4 regions of the Buttiauxella cochleicola genome follow, and region 1 is predicted to be linked to each of the others. Evidence: predicted binding sites of a transcription regulator. Region 1 holds the regulator's gene; each other region holds the start of a gene.
The links. Region 1 encodes PhoB, which activates phosphate uptake and scavenging genes when phosphate is short. Its sites were predicted from a motif close to CTGTCATAAAACTGNCNNAT; they were not measured.
Positions count from the first base shown of each region.

Region 2: a site for PhoB is predicted at 2,003-2,022, ahead of glpT (glycerol-3-phosphate transporter). Genes of this name have one in related genera too.
Region 3: a site for PhoB is predicted at 1,345-1,364, ahead of nudF (ADP-ribose diphosphatase). Genes of this name have one in related genera too.
Region 4: a site for PhoB is predicted at 2,348-2,367, ahead of rpoH (RNA polymerase sigma factor RpoH). Genes of this name have one in related genera too.

Region 1 covers NZ_JAJSOU010000003.1:70,485-74,884, forward strand. Annotated here, with positions in the region: gene sbcC (exonuclease subunit SbcC) at 1-1,176, opposite strand, end outside; gene sbcD (exonuclease subunit SbcD) at 1,173-2,390, opposite strand; gene phoB (phosphate response regulator transcription factor PhoB) at 2,582-3,271, shown strand; gene phoR (phosphate regulon sensor histidine kinase PhoR) at 3,294-4,400, shown strand, end outside.
Region 2 covers NZ_JAJSOU010000007.1:255,552-259,951, forward strand. Annotated here, with positions in the region: gene nrdB (class Ia ribonucleoside-diphosphate reductase subunit beta) at 1-263, shown strand, start outside; gene yfaE (class I ribonucleotide reductase maintenance protein YfaE) at 267-521, shown strand; gene glpT (glycerol-3-phosphate transporter) at 552-1,910, opposite strand; gene glpA (anaerobic glycerol-3-phosphate dehydrogenase subunit A) at 2,149-3,774, shown strand; gene glpB (glycerol-3-phosphate dehydrogenase subunit GlpB) at 3,764-4,400, shown strand, end outside.
Region 3 covers NZ_JAJSOU010000018.1:36,661-41,060, reverse strand. Annotated here, with positions in the region: gene tolC (outer membrane channel protein TolC) at 1-1,229, opposite strand, end outside; gene nudF (ADP-ribose diphosphatase) at 1,437-2,069, shown strand; gene LVQ79_RS19615 (DUF1249 family protein) at 2,072-2,494, shown strand; gene cpdA (3',5'-cyclic-AMP phosphodiesterase) at 2,520-3,347, shown strand; gene yqiA (esterase YqiA) at 3,347-3,922, shown strand; gene parE (DNA topoisomerase IV subunit B) at 3,967-4,400, shown strand, end outside.
Region 4 covers NZ_JAJSOU010000002.1:254,155-258,554, reverse strand. Annotated here, with positions in the region: gene ftsY (signal recognition particle-docking protein FtsY) at 1-542, shown strand, start outside; gene ftsE (cell division ATP-binding protein FtsE) at 545-1,213, shown strand; gene ftsX (permease-like cell division protein FtsX) at 1,206-2,261, shown strand; gene rpoH (RNA polymerase sigma factor RpoH) at 2,518-3,372, shown strand; gene LVQ79_RS03470 (branched-chain amino acid ABC transporter substrate-binding protein) at 3,718-4,400, shown strand, end outside.

The DNA of each region.
Region 1 (4,400 bases):
GCTGGCGTCGATATCTCGTTGCAAAGTTTGTAGCTGAGTGGCATCACGCTGTTGCTGACTGAAAGCCATTCGCCAGCCCGCCAGTTCTGCGCCCCACAAGCGAAAATGTCCGTGGGTTTTCAGCCATTCCTGAAGTTGAGTGTTCTCATCAGTTAGTTTTGCAGCCTGGCTTGCTGCAGCGAGCCGGGTTTGCTGGCGGCGTACCATTGTCTGAAGTAAGCGAGTGTTCACTTCTTCAGTTTTAATGCGCGTTGCTTGTAGAGTGGTTTGTAACTCCTGTAACCGTTTCCAGTCCGGGCGCAATTTTTCTGCGGGTTGCGCTCGGGTGAGTTTTTCTAACTGCGGTGCCGCTTCTGTTATCGCATGGGTTGCTGCATTCAACGCCTGTTGGGTCTGCGTATGCTTCTGCGTGAACTGCGAAAGCAGGCCGAGCCACTGCTGCTGCTGTTGGAGTTTAATCTGTTCTGCAAGCTGTACTTTTTCTTCAGTAGTAAGTGCCTGCAAACTCTCAGAAAGCTGCTGACGCTGCTCTTCGCTTAATAACGCCACACCCGCAGCCTGGGCTTGCAGATTCTCAAGTTGGCTGCGCACATTTTTATGGTTTTCGAATACTGCCGCTGAAACGGTACCGTAGATTTCAGTTCCGGTAAGCTCTTCAAGCAGGGAAGCCCGGTCATTGGCGTCGGCATTTAAAAAGGCAGCGAATTGCCCCTGCGAAAGCATCATTGAGCGGGTGAAACGGTCGTAATCCAGCCCGGTCAGTTTTGCTGTGATATCGAGCTTATCTTTGACTTTATCGGCGACAATCTTGCCGCTTTCCACTTCAGCAAGTTCTACGCGCGGGGCTTGCAGATTGCCGTTTACCGCGTTGCGTGCCCGGTTCTGGCTCCAGAAAGCACGGTACGCCACTCCTTTAACTTCAAACTCCACTTCCGCCAGGCATTCGGCGGTGTCTCGTGTCATTAAATCATTTTGCGACTGTGAGACAGTATTGAGGCGCGGGGTCTTGTGGTAAAGCGCGAGACAAATCGCATCGAGCAGCGTGGTTTTCCCCGCACCGGTTGGCCCGGTGATAGCAAATAATCCGTTGCTGGCAAAAGGCTCACTGGTGAAATCAATTTTCCATTCCCCTTTCAGGGAGTTGAGGTTTTTTAACCGCAGGCTAAGGATTTTCATGCCTGTTCCTCCGTGTCATGCAGGCTTGCTACGGTTTGAGCAAACAGAGTGCGCAGGCGTTGCGCGCGTTCTTCGGTGGTCTCTTCCTGAACCAAACGGCGCTCAAATACTTCCTCAACCGTCAGTTCACTCAGCGTTTCTTTATGCTGCTGAGCAATTACGCGCTCTCGCTGCTCACGGCTGCGACGTAGCAAAACCACTTCGACGGGGAGTGTTTCGGTCAGTTGCTGAATATGGCGTTGCATATCATGTAGATATTCGTCGGTGGCAATTTCAATATCCAGCCACACTTTGGGTTCTGCGGGGGCATCGCGCCACTGTTCTAGTTGCTGTTCAATCTCAGACAGCGAGCCTTTGATAACGGCTAAAGGTTGGCTGACAGGAACCGTCAGCGGGGTAACTTCGTGAAGCTTACCTTCATTAAACTCAACCAGATAAACGCTCTTATTCTTGCCTGTTTCGTCAAAACTAAGCGGAATAGGTGAACCGCTGTAACGGATATGTTCGGTGCCGCCAATTAATTGCGCACGATGAATATGGCCAAGCGCGATGTAATCGGCATCCGGGAAATGCTGCGCCGGGAAAGCATCAAGCGTGCCAATATAGATGTCGCGTACCGCATCGCTTTTGGTGACGCCTACTGTAGTTAAATGCCCGGTAGCGATAATTGGCAGCCTGGCATCAGCGCGTAAATCGCAGGCCGCGCGATAGCACTGTTGATAGTGCTCGCTGATGGCTTCCATTAATGAACGCTGTTTCTCATGGCCGGACAGCCCCGCCTGGCTATTTTGAATATCGCGTGGGCGCAAAAATGGAATAGGGCAGAGAATCGCACCGGGAAGACCGCTTTTGGATTTTAGAACAATAGCTTGCTGGCTGGTATCATGGCGGGCGCTGGCAATCACATATGTGTTCAGGCAGGCCATGAGTTCGCGAGACTCATTAAGTGTCGCGACGGAATCATGGTTTCCGGCCAGCACCACGAGCGAGCATCCCGTCGCCTGAAGCTGCACCACAAAGCGGTTATACAATTCTCGCGCATAGCTTGGCGGCGAGCCGGTATCAAAAATGTCACCCGCGACGATTATGGCATCCACATCATTTTCAACGACAGCGTTGAGCAGCCATTCAAGAAAAGCCTGGTGCTCAGGACCGCGACTTTTGGTATAAAAATTTTGACCTAGATGCCAGTCTGATGTGTGAATTATGCGCATGACCTGTCCGGTGGCTTAAAAATGAAGTCCCGATTATAAGGGGACGAGGCAAAAAACGGCATATGTCTCTGTGTCATAAATCAAAGTGATGGGTCATCAAACAGTCATGTTTTTCATAAATCTGTCATAAATCTGACGCATAATGGCGCCGCATTGAAACAACAATAATTATTCCTTGAGCAGGGCGAATCATGGCGAAGCGTATTTTAGTCGTAGAAGATGAAGCTCCAATCCGTGAGATGGTGAGCTTTGTGCTCGAACAAAACGGTTTTCAACCTGTAGAAGCGGAAGATTATGACAGCGCAGTGAATCTGCTGATTGAACCCTTTCCTGACCTGATTTTGCTGGACTGGATGCTACCAGGCGGCTCTGGTATTCAGTTTATTAAACATCTGAAACGTGAAGCATTGACCCGCGAGATCCCGGTGATGATGCTGACAGCGCGTGGCGAAGAAGAAGATCGTGTGCGTGGTCTTGAAGTCGGGGCTGATGATTATATTACAAAGCCATTTTCCCCGAAGGAGCTGGTGGCACGCATTAAAGCTGTCATGCGTCGTATTTCTCCTATGGCAGTAGAAGAAGTGATCGATATGCAGGGGCTAACACTTGATCCGTCGTCGCACCGCGTCATGGCCGGTGAAAACCCATTGGATATGGGGCCAACCGAGTTTAAGTTATTACACTTCTTTATGACGCACCCGGAGCGGGTGTATAGCCGTGAACAATTGCTCAATCATGTATGGGGCACCAATGTGTATGTCGAAGACCGAACGGTGGACGTACATATTCGGCGGTTACGCAAAGCGCTCGAACATAGTGGGCATGACAGAATGGTACAAACAGTACGCGGTACGGGTTATCGGTTCTCAACCCGCTTTTAATTCCTTATCAGGAGAGTGACGCGTGCTGGAACGGTTGTCATGGAAAAGGCTGGTACTGGAGCTGCTGCTCTGTTGTATACCTGCCGTCATTTTAGGCCTTATTTTTGGCCATTTACCCTGGTTTTTATTACTGGCAGTCACTGGGCTGCTGGTTTGGCATTTCTGGAATTTGCTGCGTTTGTCGTGGTGGTTGTGGGTTGATCGCAGCATGACGCCTCCGCCAGGGCGGGGGAGCTGGGATCCGTTGCTCTACGGCCTTCACCAGATGCAGTTGCGTAATAAAAAACGCCGCAAAGAGTTAGGTAACCTGATTAAGCGCTTTCGTAGCGGTGCGGAATCATTGCCCGATGCGGTTGTGCTTACCACTGAAGAAGGGACGATTTTTTGGTGTAACGGCCTGGCTCAACAGTTGCTGGGCTTACGCTGGCCGGATGATAACGGGCAAAACATCCTTAACTTGCTGCGTTACCCTGAATTTACCCGCTATTTATCACATAAAGATTTTGCTCGCCCGCTGACTCTCGTGCTCAACAATGGCCGTCATCTGGAATTTCGCGTAATGCCTTACAGCGACGAACAGTGGCTGCTGGTGGCGCGTGATGTGACTCAGATGCACCAACTTGAAGGGGCACGCCGTAACTTTTTTGCCAACGTTAGCCATGAACTCCGTACACCATTGACGGTGCTGCAAGGTTACCTGGAAATGATGCAGGACCAAACCCTTGAAGGCCCGCTGCGCGAGAAAGCGCTGGGCACGATGCGCGAACAAACCTCGCGTATGGAAGGGCTGGTTAAGCAGCTTCTCACGCTGTCAAAAATTGAAGCGGCTCCGGCGATGGTGCTCAATGAAAAGATTGATGTGCCACTGATGTTGCGTGTGGTGGAGCGCGAAGCGCAAACCCTCAGCCAGCAAAGACAGACGTTACAGTTTGATATCGACTCAACCCTGAAAGTGTTTGGTAATGAAGAACAATTGCGCAGTGCGATTTCGAACCTCGTATACAACGCAGTAAACCATACGCCAGATGGCACATATATTACGGTGAGCTGGAAAAGGATTGCCGGTGGTGCCTGCTTTAGTGTTGCAGACACAGGGCCTGGCATTTCAGCTGAACACATTCCGCGATTG
Region 2 (4,400 bases), on a different contig from region 1:
ATCTGTTCCGCGACGGTTCGATGATCGGTCTGAACAAAGATATTCTCTGCCAGTATGTTGATTACATTACCAATATCCGTATGCAGGCTGTCGGTCTGGACTTGCCATTTAAAACGCGCTCTAACCCAATCCCATGGATTAACGCCTGGCTTGTGTCTGACAACGTGCAGGTTGCACCGCAAGAAGTGGAAGTGAGCTCTTATCTGGTAGGTCAGATTGATTCGAACGTTAACACCGATGATTTAAGTGATTTCCAGCTGTAATTTATGAGCCGCATCACGCTACGAATCACTGGAGCGCAGCTCCTGTGTGAAGAAGAACATCCTTCCCTGCTGGCGACGCTGGAATCTCACCAGGTCGCCGTGGAATATCAGTGTCGCGAAGGTTATTGCGGTTCTTGCCGTACCCGTTTGATTGCGGGTGAGGTTAAGTGGCTTACCGAACCGCTGGCGTTTATCCAGCCTGGTGAAATACTGCCCTGCTGCTGCCAGGCACAGGGCGATATTGAGATCGAGATGTAATAAAACCTCCCGCGGGAGGTTTAATATTTTCTAGCTTCGACTTTCCCGCGCTTTCATTTCCTGATGATGTTTATTCTCACCCACCATTACCACCAGCAGCAGAATCACGGCCATAATACTGCCGCCAATCATCACCATAAAACCGCCGTCCCAGCCAAAGAAATCAACGGTATAACCGACAATCGCACTCGCCGCAACCGAACCACCAAGATAGCCAAACAGGCCAGTGAAGCCCGCTGCCGTTCCCGCGGCTTTTTTCGGTGCCAGTTCCAGCGCGTGCAGGCCAATCAGCATCACCGGTCCGTAGATCAGGAAGCCAATCACAATCATACACGCCATATCCACACCCGGATTTCCCGGTGGGTTTAGCCAGTACACAATGGTCGCAATCGTCACCAGAATCATAAAGAACACGCCGGTTGCACCACGATTGCCACGGAAAACTTTATCCGACATCCAGCCGCACAGCAGCGTGCCCGGGATCCCGGCGTATTCGTAAAGGAAGTAAGCCCAGGAGGATTTATCTAGCGCGAAGTGCTTCACCTCTTTGAGATAAGTAGGTGACCAGTCAAGAATCCCATAGCGCAGCAAGTAGACAAAAACGTTAGCAATGGCGATATACCAAAGCAGGCGGTTCGGGAACACATACTGCATAAAAATCTGCTTAGCTGTCAGTTCCTCTTCCGTTTTTTCGTTGTAGTCGTCCGGGTAATCATTTTTGTACTCTTCGATTGGCGGCAACCCGCAGGATTGCGGTGTATCGCGCATCAATGCAAAAGCAATGAGCGCCACCAGAATCGCCGCAAAGGCTGGCATATAAAGAGCCGCATGCCAGTCGTTAAACCACGCCATCCCGAGTAAGAACAGCAGTGGCGGCAAGCCACCGCCTACGTTATGCGCGCAGTTCCAGATAGAAACAATTCCGCCACGCTCTTTCTTGGACCACCAGTGAACCATGGTGCGCCCACACGGCGGCCAGCCCATGCCCTGGAACCAGCCACATAAGAACAGCAGCACAAACATCACCGCGATGCTGGATGTCGCCCATGGTACAAATCCCATGAATAGCATGACTAGCGACGCCAGAATTAAACCGGCAGGTAAGAAAACACGCGGATTAGAGCGGTCAGAAACCGATCCCATGATGAATTTTGAAAAGCCGTAGGCGATAGAAATACCGGAAAGCGCGAATCCTAAATCCCCTCGCGAGAAACCTTGCTCAATCAAGTACGGCATTGCCAGGGTGAAGTTTTTACGCACCAGATAGTAGGCCGCGTAACCGAAGAAGATCCCCATAAAGATTTGCCAGCGCAGGCGTTTATAAGTTGGGTCAATGTGCTCGCTCTCACGCCGGGGTTGGTGCGCGCTTGGTTTGAAAATGCTTAGCATAAATGCCTCCGTGGCAGGGTTTATAAGCAATGTTCATTTGCGAGCGCATGTTAAGGATTATCCCGCTGAGTTAGTGTGAAACACCCCACAACATATTACATTTTTATTACAAACTATCGAAATAGTGCATAACATCACATTTTACTTTCGTTTTATGCTCGAATTTGCTCGATATCAAACATTGATAGTCTTTTCTGTGGCTGAATAGCGTTCAAGAGGTTCTTTCCAGGAGAAGCGCATGAACGCGGATAGCAAAGAAAGGGATGTCATTATTATTGGTGGAGGTGCAACGGGGGCAGGGATTGCCCGCGACTGTGCGCGACGCGGTTTACGCACGCTACTACTGGAAAGGCATGATATCGCCACCGGTGCGACAGGCCGAAATCATGGATTACTCCATAGCGGCGCGCGGTACGCCATGACTGACAGTGAATCAGCCAAAGAGTGTATTGAAGAAAATCATATCCTTAAGCATATTGCTCGCCATTGCATAGAACGAACAGACGGCCTGTTTATCACCCTTCCTGAAGATGACTTAGCCTTGCAGAGCATGTTTATTGCGGCGTGCCAGGACGCCGGAATCAATGCTCAACAACTCGACCCTAAAGAAGCATTACGGATAGAACCAGCGGCCAATCCTGCGCTTATCGGTGCTGTTCGCGTGCCGGATGGTACCGTTGACCCCTTCCGTCTGACCGCCGCCAATATGCTCGATGCCCGCGAACACGGCGCTGAAATCCTCACCGGCCAGGAAGTCACCGGTCTGATTCGCCAGGCAGACCGGGTTTGCGGGGTTCGCGTATACAACCACCAGACACACCAGAATCACGATTTGTATGCGCATGTTGTTGTTAATGCTGCGGGGATCTGGGGGCAGCACATTGCAGAATATGCTGATTTGAGTGTGCGCATGTTGCCTGCAAAAGGTTCGCTGCTGATCCTGGGTCACCGCATCAACAACATGGTGATCAACCGCTGCCGCAAACCTGCTGATGCCGATATTCTGGTGCCAGGAGATACCATTTCTCTTATTGGCACAACCTCAACCCCCATCGAATACGACCAAATCGACAATATGCGCGTCACGCCGCAAGAGGTCGATATTCTGATTCGTGAAGGTTCGAAGCTTGCCCCTAAACTCGCCGCCACCCGCATCCTGCGTGCCTATGCCGGCGTTCGCCCGCTGGTTGCCAGCGACAACGATCCGACCGGGCGCAACGCCAGCCGGGGGATCGTATTAATGGATCACGCAAAGCGTGACGGAATGGACGGCTTCATCACCATCACTGGCGGCAAACTGATGACCTATCGCTTGATGGCCGAGTGGGCGACTAACGCTGTGTGTGAAAAACTCGGTAATACCCAGCCTTGTACTACCGCGACAACTCCACTTCCAGGCTCGGGAAGCTCACAAGAAGAGACGCTCAGTAAAGTCATATCATTGCCGCCCACGATCCGCCGTTCGGCAGTCTGGCGTCATGGCGATCGCGCCGAGCAACTTCTTGCGGGCGATCGTCTGAGCAATAGCCTGGTATGTGAATGTGAAGCGGTAACGGCCGGTGAAGTTCGCTACGCGGTCAACAAACTTGCCGTTCGCAATCTTGGTGATTTACGTCGCCGTACGCGTGTTGGTATGGGCACCTGCCAGGGGGAATTGTGCGCCTGCCGTGCGGCCGGGCTTTTACAGCGCTTTGGCACATCAACACCTGCGCAATCGCTCGATCAGCTGTCACTTTTTCTTAATGAGCGCTGGAAAGGCATTCGCCCCATCGCCTGGGGCGATGCGCTGCGAGAAAGTGAATTCACCGCCTGGGTCTACCAGGGATTGTGCGGGCTAAAAAAGGAACACCACAATGAGATTTGATAACCTGATCATTGGCGGCGGGTTAGCAGGACTGGTGTGTGGTATCCGTCTTGCGGAAGCTGGCCTTCGTTGTGCCATTATCAGCCGGGGTCAAAGCGCACTGCATTTTTCGTCCGGATCGCTGGATTTACTGGCCGAGTTGCCCGATGGCACTCCGGTCGACTTTCCTTTGAAGGCGCTGGATGCCTTAAATCAACAAGCACCGGAACACCCATACAGTCTGATGGGGGCGCAAAACGTACAGCGTTTCGCGATGGAGAGTGAAGCGCTGCTGGCCCGCTGCAATATCATGCTCACAGGGAGTTATCAGCAAAATCATCTGCGTATTACCCCGCTGGGTACACAACGCGCAACGTGGTTAAGTCCTGTGGAAATTCCCGTAGCTCCCCTTCCCTGGCAGCGCATAACCGTAGTGGGAATTGCAGGATTTCTCGATTTTCAGCCTGAACTGGTCGCAGGTTCACTGGCAGAGAACAACATCAATGTGAAAACCGCGGAACTGACACTTCCCGCACTGGACACGTTACGCAATAACCCCAGCGAGTTCCGCGCCGCCAATATCGCCCGCGTACTGGATAAGCCTGAGCAACAACTCCTGCTTATTGATGAGCTTAAAACCCTGGCGC
Region 3 (4,400 bases), on a different contig from region 1:
GCACTAGAGAGCTGTTGTTTTGCGTTATACAGCGTAGTCGTCGCATCCAACACATCAACGATGGTACGTGTACCTACGGAGTATCCTGCTTCCATTGCATCTAAAGAGCTTTGGGCAGAGACAACCGCTTGTTTATAAGCGTTGATGGTACTGATAGAGGCGTTAACGTTGTTAAACGAAGAACGAACTGTTTGCACCACGCTACGATGTGCACTTTCCAGTTGCTCACTTGCGCCTACAAAGTTGTATTGCGCTTGTTTCACCTGAGAAGTTACAGAACCGCCGCTATACAATGGCAAAGAGAAATTCAGACCGATTTTATTCTGACCAACACCCTTATCATCGTACGCCTGGCTGGTGGTTTTAGAGCCGCTGTAGTCAGTATCAGAAACACCTGTCGAAGCGGTTAAGCCCACGGTTGGCATATGGCCAGTTTCAGCGTAACGAATTTGCTCGCGCGCCAGGTCCTGAGACAGACGTGCCTGTAACAATGCCAGGTTACGCTTTTCTGCTTCTTTCAGCAGGTTATTCACCGCGTCAGGCTTGTTGGTTTTGAAGCCATCAACATTCAGCGAAGCCAGAGAAGGATAGTAGTTACCGGTGACCTGGCGCAGCGTTTCTACCGCGTTATCCAGATTATTCCGTGCAGTCACTTCGTTCGCTAATACGTTATCGTATTGTGCACGGGCGTTCTGAACGTCTGTGATGGCTACCAGGCCTACGTTAAAGCGCTGAGTAGTTTGATCTAACTGGCGATAAATAGCCTGTTTCTGCGCTTCTGTGTAGGAGAGGGCGTCAATGGCACTCAACACATTGAAATAGGCGGTCGCTGTATTCAGGATCAGCGTTTGCTGATCTGTCTGATAAGTGACGTCCTGGATACCAGCAGATTTTTCTTGCAGGGTTAGCGCACGCCATTTCGACATATCAAAAATAGTTTGCGTTAATTGCAAAGAGGCACTGGTCGTATTGGAGTCGATGCCATTCGAATCGCGGAAGCCATTGCTGTATTCATAATCAGCACCAAGGCCTAGCTGTGGCAGTAATGGACTACGTGCTTCGTTGATTTTTTCGAATGCGGCATCACGGTCAGCAGCGGACTTACGCAAGTCCGGGTTGCTTAAACGTGCCTGCTGATAAACCTGCATCAGGTTTTCTGCCTGGCTCATGGCACTGAAACCCGTTAGGCTCAGACCGATAAGAATTGGGAGCAGTTTCTTCATTTGCATTCCTTGTTGTGAAGCAGAAATTGTTTGTTAGCGCTGACAAGAGCCGAAAATGATCGCCGATTCTAGCAGAGTCTGCCAGCTGGGAAGCTTGGCGTAATGTGCCATCTGCCCTTAATTTTCATCAATCTACCACATAGGAAATGAAACGGCAGTCATACCAACTTGAATTCGCACATTTCATGACCATAAAAATATCAGGAAACCAATATGACTAAGCAAAAAGATCAACTTGTCACGTTAGGTAAAAACGATGTTGAAATTATTGCACGGGAAACGCTTTATAGCGGTTTTTTTTCGCTAGATCTTTATCGCTTTCGCCATCGCCTGTTTAATGGCGAAATGAGTGGTGAAGTTCGGCGTGAAATTTTAGAACGCGGGCATGCTGCAGTACTGCTACCCTATGACCCTGTGCGAGACGAAGTTGTATTGATAGAGCAGATTCGGATTGCTGCCTATGACACAAGTGAGAGCCCATGGCTGCTCGAACTGGTTGCAGGAATGATTGAAGAAGGTGAAAGCGTCGAAGACGTTGCGCGCCGTGAAGCAATCGAAGAAGCGGGTCTGGTAGTAGGTCGAACAAAACCTGTTATCAACTACCTTGCAAGCCCGGGTGGGACCAGCGAACGTTTATCTATCCTGGTGGGGGAAGTGGATGCTTCGAACGCGCAGGGTATACATGGTCTGGCAGATGAAAACGAAGATATTCGTGTTCATGTCGTGAGCCGGGAACAGGCTTATCAGTTAGTAGAAGAAGGGAAAATCGATAACGCAGCTTCAGTCATCGCACTGCTTTGGCTGCAATTGCATCATGAGAAATTAAGAGCCGAGTGGAACAACTAAACATGAAGCGCTACACACCTGACTTCCCGGAAATGATGCGTCTGTGCGAAACCAATTTCGCACAACTACGACGTCTGCTTCCTCGTAATGATGAGGTAGGTGAAAAAGTCACTTACCAGGTCAGTAGCGCCCAATATCGGCTCACTATTATTGAGTCGACACGTTATACAACTCTTGTGCAAATCGAACAAACGGCCCCAGCTGTGAGCTATTGGAGCCTACCATCGATGTCTGTGAGGCTATATCATGACGCGATGGTCGCGGAAGTGTGTTCAAGTCAGCAGATCTTTCGCTTCAAAGCGCGTTATGATTATCCTAATAAAAAGTTGCATCAACGCGACGAAAAGCATCAAATTAACCAGTTTCTAGCCGATTGGCTGCGTTATTGTTTGGCGCATGGAGCGATGGCGGTTCCGGTTTGTTAGTGAGGGTGAAACCTAAGGACACCATTTGGAAAGCCTGTTAAATCTTCCTGTGGCCGGTGGGGGCCAGATCAGGATCTTGCAAATTACAGATACCCACCTGTTCTCTGGAAAGAACGAAACGCTGCTTGGTATCAATACCTGGATGAGTTATCAGGCTGTTATTGACGCCATCCTCGCTGAGCAGCGTCATTATGACCTTATCGTTGCAACTGGGGATTTGGCCCAGGATCACAGTGCGCAAGCCTACCAACACTTTGTTGAAGGCATCGCGGAGATTCCTGCGCCCTGCGTTTGGCTCCCTGGTAATCACGATTTCCAACCGGCGATGTTCAGCTCGTTGCTGGAAGCCGGAATTTCCCCGGCTAAACAAGTTTTCTTAGGCGATAGCTGGCAGATTTTGTTGCTGGACAGCCAGGTATTTGGTGTTCCACATGGTGAATTGAGCGACTATCAGCTCGACTGGCTAGAGCGCAAACTCGCTGGTGCGCCTGAACGCCATACTCTATTGCTGTTGCATCATCATCCAGTCCCTGCGGGCTGTAGTTGGCTGGATCAACATAGCCTGCGCAATGCCGCTGAGCTTGATAACGTGCTGCAAAAATTCCCAAAAGTGAAAACTCTGGTGTGTGGGCATATTCATCAGGAGTTAGATCTCGACTGGAATGGTCGACGTATGCTGGCAACACCTTCGACTTGCGTGCAATTCAAACCTCACTGCTCCAACTTCACACTCGATACCATCGAGCCGGGTTGGCGTTGGCTGGAACTTCATCCAAACGGTGAGGTGACCACGGAGGTTTGCCGCCTGAAGGGTGCGGTATTTAACCCTGATACCGCGTCAGAAGGGTATTGATGTCAACGCTACTTTACTTACACGGCTTCAACAGTTCGCCGCGTTCAGCCAAGGCCACGAGTTTGAAAGCGTGGCTTGCGCAGAACCATCCTCATATCAATATGATTGTACCGGAACTCCCACCGTATCCTGCCGATGCGGCAGAGTTGCTGGAGTCGTTGGTGCTGGAGCATGGTGGCGAACCGCTAGGTGTAGTTGGCTCGTCTTTGGGCGGCTATTACGCCACCTGGTTGTCGCAATGTTTTACGCTCCCAGCGGTAGTGGTGAACCCGGCAGTCCGGCCTTTTGAACTGCTGGTGGATTATCTCGGCACCAACGAGAACCCCTACACCGGGCAGCAATATGTGCTAGAGTCTCGCCATATTTACGATCTTAAAGTCATGCAAGTTGACCCGTTAGATTCGCCAGATCTCATCTGGTTGTTGCAACAAACGGGTGACGAAGTGCTTGATTATCGCCAGGCGGTTGCGTACTACACCCCCTGTCGCCAGACGGTAGAATCCGGTGGCAATCACGCCTTTGTAGGCTTCGAAGATTATTTCACACAGATCGTCGACTTTCTTGGCCTGCACTAAGGCCTGATGTCGGATTCCTGTTTCGCTATCTGAACGAATAAACCATGACGCAATCCAGTTATAACGCCGATGCCATTGAGGTACTCACCGGGCTTGAGCCTGTTCGCCGCCGCCCCGGGATGTACACCGACACCACCCGTCCAAACCATTTGGGCCAGGAAGTCATTGATAACAGCGTGGATGAAGCGCTGGCAGGCCATGCGAAGCGTGTTGATGTTATTCTTCATGCCGATCAGTCATTAGAAGTTATTGATGACGGGCGCGGCATGCCGGTAGATATCCACCCGGAAGAGGGCGTTCCGGCGGTCGAGCTTATCCTTTGCCGCCTGCATGCGGGCGGTAAATTCTCCAACAAAAACTACCAGTTCTCTGGTGGTCTGCACGGCGTGGGCATTTCTGTCGTTAACGCCTTGTCCAAACGCGTTGAAGTCACCGTGCGTCGTGATGCGCAGGTTTACAGCATCGCGTTTGAAAACGG
Region 4 (4,400 bases), on a different contig from region 1:
AGCAGGAAGGCAAATCTGTGATGCTGGCGGCGGGTGATACCTTCCGAGCCGCTGCGGTAGAGCAACTGCAGGTGTGGGGCGATCGTAACAATATTCCTGTTATTGCTCAGCACACAGGTGCTGATTCCGCCTCAGTGATTTTCGATGCCATTCAGGCCGCGAAAGCACGAAATGTCGACGTACTTCTGGCGGACACCGCCGGGCGTTTGCAGAACAAAGCGCACCTGATGGAAGAGCTGAAGAAAATCGTCCGCGTAATGAAAAAACTGGACGAAGACGCACCGCATGAGGTTATGCTCACCCTCGATGCCAGCACCGGGCAGAATGCGATTAGCCAGGCTAAATTGTTCCATGAAGCCGTTGGATTGACAGGCATTACGCTAACCAAACTCGATGGTACAGCCAAAGGCGGCGTGATTTTCTCCGTTGCCGATCAGTTTGGTATTCCGATTCGCTATATTGGCGTCGGCGAGCGTATTGAGGACTTGCGTCCGTTTAATGCGGGCGATTTTATTGAGGCACTTTTTGCCCGAGAGGATTAACCATGATTCGCTTTGAACACGTTAGTAAGGCCTATCTCGGTGGGAGACAAGCGTTGCAGGGAGTGACCTTCCATATGCAACCTGGCGAGATGGCTTTCCTGACCGGCCACTCCGGCGCGGGGAAAAGTACCCTGCTCAAGCTTATCTGCGGTATTGAGCGGCCAAGCGCCGGGAAAATTGCTTTTGGCGGCCATGATATTAGCCGCCTCAAGAGCCGCGAAGTGCCGTTCCTGCGCCGCCAGATTGGAATGATCTTCCAGGATCACCATCTGTTGATGGACAGAACCGTGTACGACAACGTGGCAATCCCGCTGATCATCGCGGGTGCCAGTGGCGAAGATATTCGCCGTCGCGTTAGTGCGGCACTGGATAAAGTCGGCCTGCTCGATAAAGCGAAAAACCTTCCGATCCAACTCTCTGGCGGTGAACAACAGCGCGTGGGTATTGCCCGCGCGGTAGTGAATAAGCCCGCCGTTTTGCTGGCGGATGAACCAACCGGTAACCTCGACGATGCGCTCTCGGAAGGGATTTTGCGTCTGTTCGAAGAGTTTAACCGTGTGGGAGTAACGGTTCTGATGGCAACGCATGACATGAGCCTGATATCCCGCCGTAATTATCGCATGTTGACGTTAAGTGACGGCCATTTGCATGGAGGCCTGGCAGGTGAATAAACGCAGCGCGCTCAATCACATAAAGCGTTTCAGCAACAAGCTGGATAAAATCAACTCGCTGAATAAGTTAGGAGATTTAGGCCGCTCGGTGAAAAAACGCGGTAAAGGGCCTCAATCGAAAAGCAAATCCCTCAAAGGTGGTGTGAACGAACAGTTCCGCTACGCCTGGCAGGGGGCGCTACAAGACTTACGCAGCAAGCCTATAGCCACGTTTTTGACGGTGATGGTTATCGCCATCTCACTGACGCTGCCTAGCGTGTGCTACATGGTTTACAAGAACGTGAACCAGGCCGCTACGCAGTATTATCCTTCGCCGCAAATCACCGTTTACCTCGATAAAGCGCTGGACGACAACGCCGCGCAGCAAGTGGTTGGCGCGATTCAGGCGGAAGAGGGCGTCGATAAAGTTAACTATCTTTCGCGTGACGAAGCGCTGGGTGAGTTCCGTAACTGGTCGGGCTTTGGTGGCGCGCTGGATATGCTGGAAGAAAACCCGCTGCCTGCCGTTGCCGTGGTGAACCCGAAACTCGATTTCCAGACCACCGACCACCTGAATACTTTGCGTGACCGCGTAGCGCGCATTAACGGTGTCGATGAAGTGCGCATGGATGATAGCTGGTTTGCACGCCTGGCTTCGCTGACTGGCCTTGTAGGCCGGGTCGCTGCGATGATTGGTGTGCTAATGGTAGCGGCGGTGTTCCTGGTGATTGGTAACAGCGTGCGCCTGAGCATTTTTGCCCGTCGCGACACCATCAACGTGCAAAAACTGATTGGTGCAACGGATGGATTTATTCTGCGCCCATTCTTGTATGGCGGCGCGTTGTTAGGCTTTAGCGGTGCGTTTTTGTCACTGATTTTGACCGAAATTCTGGTGTGGCGTTTGTCGTCGGCGGTCACTCAAGTGGCGCAAGTCTTCGGCACAAAGTTCGATTTGACGGGCTTAGGTTTCGATGAATGTCTGCTGTTGCTGCTGGTTGCTTCCATGAGTGGATGGTTGGCGGCATGGATCGCAACGGTACAACATTTACGTCGTTTTACCCCAGAGTAAAAATTTTTTGATATACTTGTTCCCTGCTACGAAGTACCCGTCAGCAGGGGACACGCTCCCACCTCGGTATGTGTTTCTCCTGCCCAGTTTCATAGCTCTGTCACATTTTGTGTGTAATATATGCACAGCTTTACAGTGAACTTGTGGATAACGTCACTGTCTGAGTTTACTGTGGATGGTACGGTTTGGCGCTTGACGTGTGGTCAGGTGCAGCATGGTGTAGCAACCTGTACGTTAGTCTTAAGAGAGGGTTTGAATGACCAAAGAAATGCAAAATTTAGCTTTAGCCCCTGTTGGTAACCTGGAATCTTATATCCGGGCCGCTAATTCCTGGCCGATGTTAACGGCTGAGGAAGAGAAGGAGCTGGCTGAAAAGCTGCATTACCAGGGCGATCTGGAAGCAGCGAAAAGGCTGATCCTGTCTCACCTGCGCTTTGTTGTTCATATCGCTCGTAATTACTCGGGCTATGGTTTGCCGCAGGCTGACTTGATCCAGGAAGGCAACATCGGCCTGATGAAGGCTGTGCGCCGTTTTAACCCTGAAGTGGGTGTCCGTCTGGTGTCGTTCGCCGTGCACTGGATCAAAGCTGAAATTCACGAATACGTTCTGCGTAACTGGCGTATTGTGAAAGTGGCAACCACTAAAGCACAACGTAAGTTGTTCTTTAACCTGCGTAAAACTAAACAACGTCTGGGTTGGTTCAACCAGGACGAAGTGGAAATGGTCGCCAATGAGCTGGGTGTTTCCAGCAAAGATGTCCGTGAGATGGAATCTCGCATGGCGGCGCAGGACATGACGTTCGATATGGGCAACGACGACGATTCAGACAGCGCGCCAATGGCTCCTGTGCTGTTCTTGCAGGATAAGTCTTCTAACTTTGCTGATGGCATTGAAGACGACAACTGGGAATCGCACGCGGCTGATAAACTCAGCGACGCCATGTTAGGCCTGGACGAACGTAGTCAGGATATTATCCGTGCCCGTTGGCTCGACGAAGAAAACAAGAGCACATTGCAAGAACTGGCCGATCGCTACGGCGTTTCCGCTGAGCGTGTGCGCCAGCTTGAAAAGAACGCAATGAAAAAACTGCGCATGGCCATCGAAGCGTAAGTTATTCCGTCAGATAAAAAACCGCCTTCCGGGGCGGTTTTTTTATGCCCGTCACTTTCCTTCCCTATTGTGAAAAAATTGTTATTCCAAAAACCATAAATTCGGGTATGTTTTTAACTCTGAATGCGGTGAAGGCACGCGCGGTATTCTTAAATCAAAAATAAAATCGTGCCAAAACAACACAACAATTACCCATTAGCATTCGAGTTGCAGGTAGGCGGCCAGGGAGCTTATCCCGATGAGCTTACTAAGGTAAGTGATTCGGGTAAGTGAGTGCAGCCAACACCCCTGCAGCTTGAAGGATGATGGGTAAATACCAATCACAACAAAAATGGGGATCTCAGGATGAAAATGAAGGGCAAAGCGTTATTGGCTGGTTGTATTGCACTTGCGATGAGCAATGCAGCATTTGCTAAGGACATCAAAGTTGCGGTCGTAGGGGCGATGTCTGGCCCGGTTGCTCAATATGGCGACCAGGAGTTTACCGGCGCAGAACAAGCGGTTGCTGACATTAATGCCAAAGGCGGCATCAAAGGCGACAAGCTGGTTATCACCAAATATGACGATGCTTGTGACCCGAAACAAGCCGTGGCTGTCGCCAACAAAGTGGTTAACGATGGCATCAAATATGTAATCGGCCACTTGTGTTCTTCTTCCACTCAGCCAGCGTCTGATATCTACGAAGACGAAGGTGTTCTAATGATCACCCCAGCGGCAACGGCTCCTGAGCTGACTTCCCGTGGGTACAAATTAACTATGCGTACCACAGGCCTGGACTCCGATCAGGGCCCAACGGCTGCGAAATACATCCTTGATCATGTGAAACCGAAAAACATCGCGGTCATTCATGACAAACAACAGTATGGCGAAGGCCTGGCGCGATCCGTTCAGGACAACCTGAAAAAAGGCGGCGCTAACGTGGTGTTCTTTGACGGTATCACCGCAGGCGAGAAAGACTTCTCCACGCTGGTGGCACGCCTGAAGAAAGAGAACATCGACTTCGTTTACTACGGTGGCTACCACCCGGA